Regions from separate parts of the Salinivibrio sp. YCSC6 genome, predicted to be linked through region 1. Evidence: predicted binding sites of a transcription regulator. Region 1 holds the regulator's gene; each other region holds the start of a gene.

Region 1 (2,209 bases):
GCTTCGTTTTCTTTTCCAGCACGTAAATGGAGAGTGTTGTTAACGACAAGCGCGAACATGGTGTCTTCACAAAAGATACCAAATCCACCGAACATTGAACGGGACTTTATGCTGCCAAATTTGGCAAATAACTTCATTGCGTTCTTTAAAGCTGGTTTATCCATTTGATTAAAATCTCGATGAATTACTAATGCCTAAAAAAGACGTCATAATGTAACAAGGCAAGATCGCAGAATTGTCAACGAGCCATCAAATTTGTCAGCTTTGATATGTTGGCAACCCCGCTACCGTTGATATTTTGACATCATGTCAAATTACCGTTAGGCCGGAGGCTTTGCGTCCCATGCTTTCGCCATGGTTTGCCTTGTTCAAACGCTATTAAGCATATAATAATTAGACACCGATGTCGTCCTCTCCCATCACACAAAATGTGATCTTGGTTCAGGGTGGGTGTAATTGATGAACTAGAGTAAAAGCACTACCGGAAGAGTCGTCGCGTAAAAAAGCACCGCCAAGACATTGACGGTGCTCTTCATAAAAGTTTCATTAAAACATTAAGATAGTGTTTTAACTGACTGTCGACTCACTAGTGCAGGTTGCATTTCGAACACTTGCTGCTGAGTCTCGTTGTTGGCAATTCGCGCGAGCAAGAGTTTGACCGCCGTTTTGCCTAGACGGCGTTTGGGCTGGTGAATCGTTGTCAATGGTGGCGAGAAATACTCGGTGAGGTCAATATTATCGTAACCAATCACCGATATATCTTCTGGCACTTTCAAGCCGTACTCGTTAAACGTACTAATCGCCGCTAATGCCATAATGTCATTAAAACAAAAGACAGCGGTCGGGCGGTCTGACATTGTCGCTAATTGCTTCGCGGCAATTTGTGCTTGATCGGCTTCGAAATCCGCCTCAATCAGCCAGTTTTCATTCACTGTAATGTTGGCTTCTTTTAACGCACGGAAATAACCGTTTAAGCGATGCTTACAGGTATTTTTATCCATTTGGCCCGAAATACAGCCAATTTTAGTATGCCCATTATCAATAAAGTGTTTGGTGGCAAGGTAACCGCCTAATTCAGCGTTATCTTCTATGCGGTCTGTATCGATATGGTGACTGCCCCAATCCATCACGACCATAGGCAGATCGCGTTTTTTTTCTAATAACAGCATCAAATCTTCGTTGAGATCAGAGCACACCACAATGAGTCCATCGACGCGCTTTTCTGACAACATACGCAGGTAGTCGCGTTGCTTTTCAAGGTTTCCCTCGGTATTGCAGAGAATCAGTGTGTAGCCTTGCTTGTAGCAATAGTCTTCCACACCGTGAACAAGCTCGGCGAAAAAGGGGTTGGTGGATTTAGTCACCAGCATACCCAGTGTACGTGTTGTGTTGCATTTCAAGCTTCGCGCCACAGCACTTGGGGCGTAGTTTAACTCTTCAACCGCTTGCCATACTTTCTCAGTCGTCTTCTCTGCGACAAAGCGGGTTTTGTTTATCACGTGTGACACCGTCGTGGTCGATACACCGGCGAGACGCGCGACATCTTTAATCGTTGCCATCTTGATTCTTCTTTGTAGTAATGCGTAGGGATCGTTACTCGCGACCTTACAGAAAAACGCCGCTGTTCGTCAGCGGCGATGTCTTTCACAATCCCGGCACATCAGACGGTTGCGAAGGTAACGAATCCGATTTCATCCATTCTCATAGCTAATCGGTTGCGCTCTCAGTTTACTTAGGTTGGCGCACACTCGCAATTGGTCTGATCAGCGAAAATGGACCAACAGACGGTTTTGTGAGCCAGCTATGATGTATTTATCAATTAAGACACGATCAGTGGGCAGTCATGCTCCGGATGAGTCAGAACGGTCAGCGGGTATTGGTAGATGTCTGCCACTCTATCACTACTAAAACACTGCCACGGGTTGCCGGATAGGACGATTCGACCCGCTTTTAAAAAATGCAGTTGGTCGGCGTATTGCGCCGCCAAATTCAGGTCGTGCAACACCAATAGCACTGTCATTCCTTGGTCTGCGAGTGCTCGACAGCGCTTGAGGGTGTAATGCTGATGGGTAATATCTAAGGCCGAAGTGGGTTCATCCAGCATCAGTATCGCTTGGTCCGGTGCGGTTTGTGCTAGCTGTAATGACACGCGTGCCATGTGTACGCGTTGTTTTTCACCGCCAGATAAAATCGGATACGGTCGATGAGC
Region 2 (2,209 bases), 550 kb from region 1:
GAACTTGAGTAAGAACAATCCAGCCAAGATCCAGATACTGACAGGGACCTCACGCCCTTTGCCCGCAAAGGTTTTTACGGCACAAAACGCAATAAAGCCAAGGCCAATCCCGCTCGCAATCGAGTAAGTGAGCGGCATCAGCAAGCACACCACGACCACCGGTGCGGCTTCGGTCAAATCTCGCCAGTTAATCCCTACAAGACCTGACATCATCAAAATCGCAACATAAAAGAGAGCGCCAGCTGTTGCATACGCTGGGACCATACCTGCTAGCGGCGCAAAAAATAGCGCAAGCAAGAATAAGATCCCCACAACGACAGCAGTGAGTCCTGTACGGCCACCCGCTGCTACCCCTGACACACTTTCAATATATGAGGTTGTATTCGACGTGCCTAAAAGCGCCCCGACCGATGTCGCGGTACTGTCTGCCAGTAATGCACGATTTAAACGCGGCAGTTTACCATCTTTGTCCAAAAGTTCCGCGCGCTGTGCCACACCCACTAAGGTTCCTGCAGTATCAAAGAGGTCAACAAACAAAAATGCAAACACAATAGACACCAGACCAACTTCAAGGGCTCCGGCAAAATCAAGCTGCATAAAGGTCGGCGCGAGGCTTGGCGGCGCAGACATCACGCCATGGTAAGGGACATCCCCCGCGACAATACCAATCACGGTGACCACTAAAATCGCAATCATGACCGCCCCTTTTAGGCCACGATGCACCAAACCGATAGTAAGGAAAAAGCCAAGTGCTGCCATCGCCGGGGCAAATGCCGTCACATCACCCAGTGCGACAAGGGTTGCCGGGTGATCCACAACGATCCCCGCGTTTTGCAGTGCGATGAGCGCTAAAAACAAACCGATACCCGCCGAGATACCGGTGCGCAGTGACATAGGAATCGAGTTGATAATCCACTCACGAATTTTCAACACACTGAGTAGAATAAAACACAAGCCCGAAATAAACACCGCAGCCAGCGCAACCTGCCACGAGTGACCCATTTGCAGCACCACTGTGTAGGTGAAGAAAGCGTTAAGGCCCATACCTGGCGCTTGAGCGACCGGATAGTTGGCGACAATTCCCATCACAAAACAGCCGACGGCAGCAGCCAAACAGGTGGCAACAAATACGGCGCCCTTGTCCATTCCTGCTTCAGCCAAAATAGATGGGTTCACGAAAATGATGTAGGCCATGGTGAGGAAGGTAGTCACACCGGCAATAACTTCGGTGCGAAGATCCGTGCCATGATCGCTGAGTTTAAATAAACGCTCTAACATCGTTGGTATCCCGAATAAAAGGTGGCGCATCATAAGATGCAAAAGGAAAACGTTTGCGTGTCAAAAATTGGCGCAAATCTTACCGATCGATGAAGGAAATTTCCAGCACGAAACCGCATGAATTGATCGGAATGTCATGGCTCTCGTGATGGTTGCCAACAAGATTGTCTATCATGACTGGCTTATCAGGCACCTGACATACAACCCATAAAAAAAACGCCACAACATTGTGTGGCGCCAGAACTAAAGCGTTTGCTTCTGGATCAGAAATGTCTCTGTAAGAGCGGGGGAATCGTAAAACTTACTTGCGGTACCCGAACGGCGCCGGATACGTAAATCCTTTGGTATACACTGACTGTTGGTTCCAGTAGTAGTTAGATACCATACCTTCCATCGTTTTTACCTCTCTCAAGTTTAAACCTAATGTTGTTCACATTTTGTCTCGGTTCCTTGGAGGCGAATACTCGGGTTCACTCCATGAACAATCGATAACCTGTGTTATCAGTGTCTAGATAATAACCCACACGTAATTATATTACAAGCAATAGAGTGACTAGAGTCACAAAAAGTTCATATTTGGTAGTTTTATTACGCCTATCACGCCTAGATATCCGGCATGCACTCTGTTTTTCCTTCCCTTGATCCTGCGACTGTCACCACCTAGTCGACAGTGGTATGCTTGGTAAAGTCCATCTATTTCAGTAAGGCCTACTGTTTAAAAGGCCAACAATAAAATAAAATGGAGTCTACCGTGTCTGAGATCAGCCAATTATCACCCCAGCCTGTTTGGGCTTTTTTTGACCAGATTTGTGCTATTCCACATCCCTCTTACCACGAAGCACAATTGGCAGCATTCATTGTCGATTGGGCGAAAGGCCGAGGTTTAGAGGTTCGCCAAGATCCCACTGGCAATATTTTTATCCGCAAACCG
Region 3 (2,209 bases), 940 kb from region 1:
ATCAACCAAGAACAAGTGGTTGTCGGTTGACCCTGACACGATGTTATAACCGCGTGCTTGGAACCCCTTCACCATTGCACGCGCGTTATCAATCACGCGCGCTTGATAGGCTTTAAACTCAGGTTCCATCGCCTCTTTAAACGCGACAGCTTTACCCGCAATCACGTGCATCAGTGGGCCACCTTGGCCACCTGGGAACACCGCAGAGTTGAGCTTTTTGTAGAGGTCTTCACCCGCATTAGACAGGATCAAACCGCCGCGCGGCCCTGCTAGGGTTTTATGGGTGGTGGTGGTAACCACGTGTGCATGCGGCAATGGATCTGGATACACGCCTGCTGCAATCAAACCAGCAACGTGTGCCATGTCCACCATGAACCAAGCGCCCACTTTGTCGGCGATTTCACGCATACGCTTCCAATCCACCACTTGCGAATAGGCAGAGAAACCACCAATGATCATTTTCGGCTTATGTTCCAGCGCGAGCTGTTCCATTTGCTCGTAATCAATCTTACCCGCTTCATCAATGCCGTACGCAACCACTTCATAGTGTTTGCCTGAAAAGTTGACCGGAGAGCCGTGCGTTAAGTGGCCACCATGCGCCAAGCTCATGCCCAAAACCTTATCGCCTGGGTTTAGCAGCGCCATATACACAGCACTGTTAGCTTGTGAGCCAGAGTGAGGTTGCACGTTGGCATATTCACAACCAAACAATTCACACGCACGCTCAATCGCAAGAGCTTCCACTTTATCGACATGCTCACAGCCGCCGTAATAACGCTTGCCGGGGTAGCCTTCGGCATATTTGTTGGTCAGTTGAGAGCCTTGCGCTTCCATGACGCGTGGGCTGGTATAGTTTTCTGACGCAATCAGCTCAATGTGTTCTTCCTGACGAGCCGTTTCTTCTTCAATGGCTGCGAACAGTGCCGGATCGTAATCCGCAATTTTCATGTCACGCTTTAGCATTTGTCTCTCCTGACTCAATGGTGGCGGGCTATTACCCTTAAAGCGAATGCTACCCGTACCCAAGTTGGCCCGATAGCTCGAATGGTTTTGATATGGCATAGTGCACCACACCTTGGGTTAGTCGCCTTACACATTTAAAGTGACTAAACCAAGGCAAATAGGCGGAAAAGTCGGCGTTTTAAAAGCCCGACGCAAACGTTTACGCTACCGCCATTACTGCGTTCGTCATTCTACAAAAAAACCACTGCAACAGGTAGTGTCAATCGGCCGTTTTTTTTATACGTCGGTTGTGCCAGATTAGTCCGCCATACAGAAATGCAGATTGTGCGCTGTAAACAATTTACACGCGAGTATCAAATTGCTGACATCCTATCAGCCAGTGATTTACTTGGCTGACTTTTTATTACTCTCATTTGGCGATAAAATCCGCGCCCGCAATTCCCATTAACCTTATTTAACCGCCGCCCCAGTTGGGTTTTGGCGGACTTTTTGTTGCTGTTTATGTAGGGAGAAGCCGTGTGAGCCGATATCAACACAGCTTAAAAGAAGATGTGATCGCCATTGCCTCTGGGGCGTTTCTCGTCGCACAAGGGGTGTTTTTCTTGCAACAGGCCGGACTGTTAACCGGCGGGACGACTGGCCTTGCTTTGTTAGTCAGCCAATTTACTGACCTGTCCTTCGGCACCCTGTACTTTCTGTGTAACTGTCCGTTTTATTTGATGGCTTGGTTTCGTATGAGCCCGCGCTTTGCTGTGCGTAGCTTACTCGCCGGTGGCGCGGTGTCCGTGATGGCCGACCATATCGCCTACTTTTTTCAAATCACTTGGTTGGCCCCCGCCTATTGTGCGGTCATTGGTGGCTTGCTGATGGGCGTCGGCATGTTGATGATTTTCCGACACAATGCCAGCTTAGGCGGTTTTAACGTACTGGTGCTTTATTGTCAGGACAAGTTTGGGATCTCGGCAGGAAAACTGCAAATGGGTATCGACTGTACCATCTTGGCGTTATCTTTCTTCCTCATCGACCTCAATCTCTTGATGTGGTCGGTGGTTGGCGCGATTGTGCTCAACTTAGTCTTGGCGATGAATCATAAGCCGGGTCGTTATCAAGCGCATCCGGCCAACCCTGGTGCGTAGCCAATCACCACGCCACACAAACAACAAAGCCAAGCATCACGCTTGGCTTTTTGTTGCTTACCGTATTCGTCCAACTCGCGATATTAAATCGCTTCTTCGTCTTCTTCACC
Region 4 (2,209 bases), 570 kb from region 1:
CCTGTCTTTATAAGACGGGACATTTAGACTAAAAAAGCCCGCGATATTAAGCGGGCTTTTTGATCCGTTATTACGCCATCATCTTGGCGATGATGACGATTACTTGGTACCGAAGATTTTATCGCCGGCATCACCTAGGCCAGGTACGATATAGCCTTTGTCATTCAGCTTTTCATCGATAGATGCAGTATAAAGCTCGACATCCGGATGCGCTTTTTTCAAAGCTTCAATACCCTCTGGGGCAGAGACTAACACCAACACTTTGATATGTTGACAGCCTTGCTCTTTGAGCAAATCGATAGTGGCAATCATAGAACCACCCGTTGCCAGCATAGGATCGACCACCAGCGCCATACGCTCGTCGATATTGCTCGCCAACTTGTGGAAATACGGTACAGGCTCTAGCGTTTCTTCATCACGGTAAATGCCGACCACACTGATACGGGCACTTGGCACATGCTCCAGCACACCGTCCATCATACCGAGCCCTGCACGCAAAATAGGCACCACGGTGACTTTTTTGCCTTTGATTTGATCAACGCTGACTGGACCGTCCCAACCTTCGATGGTCACTTTTTCTGTTTCGAAGTCTGAAGTGGCTTCGTATGTCAGTAGGCTACCCACTTCAGTGGCAAGCTCACGAAATCGCTTAGTGCTAATATCCCGCTCACGCATCAATCCAATTTTATGCTTCACTAACGGGTGCCCGACTTCCACGACCTTCATCTTAGACTCCTTACAAAAAACAAATTCTCGGTAGTATACACGAAAGGGTTTTGCTAGCGTAGATCAAAGGCTTGACATCTCGCCTATTTCCTCACCAAACAGCTGACGCAAACGTTTTCCTTTCTAATTATCTACTGATAGAATAGCGCCGACTTTTGACTTCCAACTCCGGCGAGGAATTGCAGTGAGCGGTAAACAATCATCTCTTAGCTACAAGGATGCAGGTGTCGATATTGATGCGGGTAACGCCCTAGTCGACCGTATCAAAGGCGTCGTCAAACAAACTCACCGTCCTGAAGTAATGGGCGGCTTGGGCGGGTTTGGTGCCCTGTGTCAGTTACCGACCAAGTATAAAGAACCCGTGCTGGTGTCCGGCACTGATGGGGTAGGAACCAAATTACGTTTAGCGCTTGATGCCAATAAGCACGATACGATCGGCATTGATTTGGTCGCCATGTGTGTGAACGATCTGATTGTTCAAGGGGCTGAACCACTCTTTTTCCTCGACTACTACGCGACCGGAAAATTAGACGTCGAGACAGCGGCCGATGTGGTCACAGGGATTGCTCATGGATGCCAACAAGCCGGTTGTGCCCTGATCGGTGGCGAAACCGCTGAAATGCCGGGCATGTACTCAGGGGATGATTATGATGTCGCTGGGTTTTGTGTCGGGGTCGCGGAAAAATCCGCATTAATTGATGGCAGTAAGGTCGGTGAAGGCGATGCTTTGATTGGTCTGGCTTCTAGCGGTCCTCACTCAAACGGCTACTCTCTGATCCGCAAGATCTTGGAAGTCAGCGAGGCTGATTTAACCATGCCACTCGAAGGCAAACCTTTGATTGAGCACTTGCTGGCACCGACCCGTATCTACGTAAAGTCAGTACTCACTTTACTTGAGCAATACCCTGCTCATGCCATTTCTCATATTACCGGTGGTGGCTTCTGGGAAAACATTCCCCGCGTATTGCCTCAAGGTACAAAAGCCGTTATTGATGGAAATAGCTGGCAATGGCCAGCCATCTTTAACTGGTTGCAGGCACAAGGCAATGTCAGTGACTATGAAATGCTGCGCACCTTTAACTGTGGCGTCGGCTTAGTCATCGCGCTACCGCAAGCACATGCCGACCAAGCGATCGCACTGCTCAATGAGTCAGGGGAAACCGCTTGGCAGTTGGGCCATATTGCAACAAGTGCTGACGGCGAAGCGCAAGTGGAGTTGGTGTAATGACAAAACGCATCGTGGTGTTGATCTCAGGAAGTGGCAGTAATCTTCAGGCTTTAATCGATAAGTGCCCGCAAAACGCAAAGATTGTCGGCGTGATTGCAAACAAGCCAGATGCCTACGGCCTAACCCGCGCGGATAATGCTGGAATCGAGACTCGCGTGCTCGAAAACTCGCGCTATGACACTCGCGACGCTTACGATCATGCGTTGGCAACCGCCATTGATGCGTTCGCTCCTGACTTGGTCGTTCTCGCCGGCT

The links. The regulator PurR, encoded in region 1, represses purine synthesis genes. The targets are predictions, from matches to a motif close to TNANGNAAACGTTTNCNTNA.
Region 2: E8E00_RS09870 (NCS2 family permease) is a predicted target of PurR. The motif match lies at 1,320-1,339, and genes of this name have one in related genera.
Region 3: glyA (serine hydroxymethyltransferase) is a predicted target of PurR. The motif match lies at 1,151-1,170, and genes of this name have one in related genera.
Region 4: purM (phosphoribosylformylglycinamidine cyclo-ligase) is a predicted target of PurR. The motif match lies at 830-849, and genes of this name have one in related genera.

The regions. Positions count from the first base shown of each region.
Region 1 covers NZ_CP039516.1:1,597,446-1,599,654, reverse strand. Annotated here, with positions in the region: gene E8E00_RS07290 (TfoX/Sxy family DNA transformation protein) at 1-164, opposite strand, end outside; cyclic di-GMP riboswitch class I at 272-374, opposite strand; gene purR (HTH-type transcriptional repressor PurR) at 555-1,559, opposite strand; gene E8E00_RS07280 (heme ABC transporter ATP-binding protein) at 1,820-2,209, opposite strand, start outside.
Region 2 covers NZ_CP039516.1:2,143,343-2,145,551, forward strand. Annotated here, with positions in the region: gene E8E00_RS09870 (NCS2 family permease) at 1-1,278, opposite strand, end outside; gene E8E00_RS09875 (aminoacyl-histidine dipeptidase) at 2,018-2,209, shown strand, end outside.
Region 3 covers NZ_CP039516.1:656,549-658,757, reverse strand. Annotated here, with positions in the region: gene glyA (serine hydroxymethyltransferase) at 1-963, opposite strand, end outside; gene E8E00_RS02845 (YitT family protein) at 1,482-2,099, shown strand; gene glnB (nitrogen regulatory protein P-II) at 2,183-2,209, opposite strand, start outside.
Region 4 covers NZ_CP039516.1:2,169,063-2,171,271, forward strand. Annotated here, with positions in the region: gene dxs (1-deoxy-D-xylulose-5-phosphate synthase) at 1-13, shown strand, start outside; gene upp (uracil phosphoribosyltransferase) at 100-726, opposite strand; gene purM (phosphoribosylformylglycinamidine cyclo-ligase) at 911-1,951, shown strand; gene purN (phosphoribosylglycinamide formyltransferase) at 1,951-2,209, shown strand, end outside.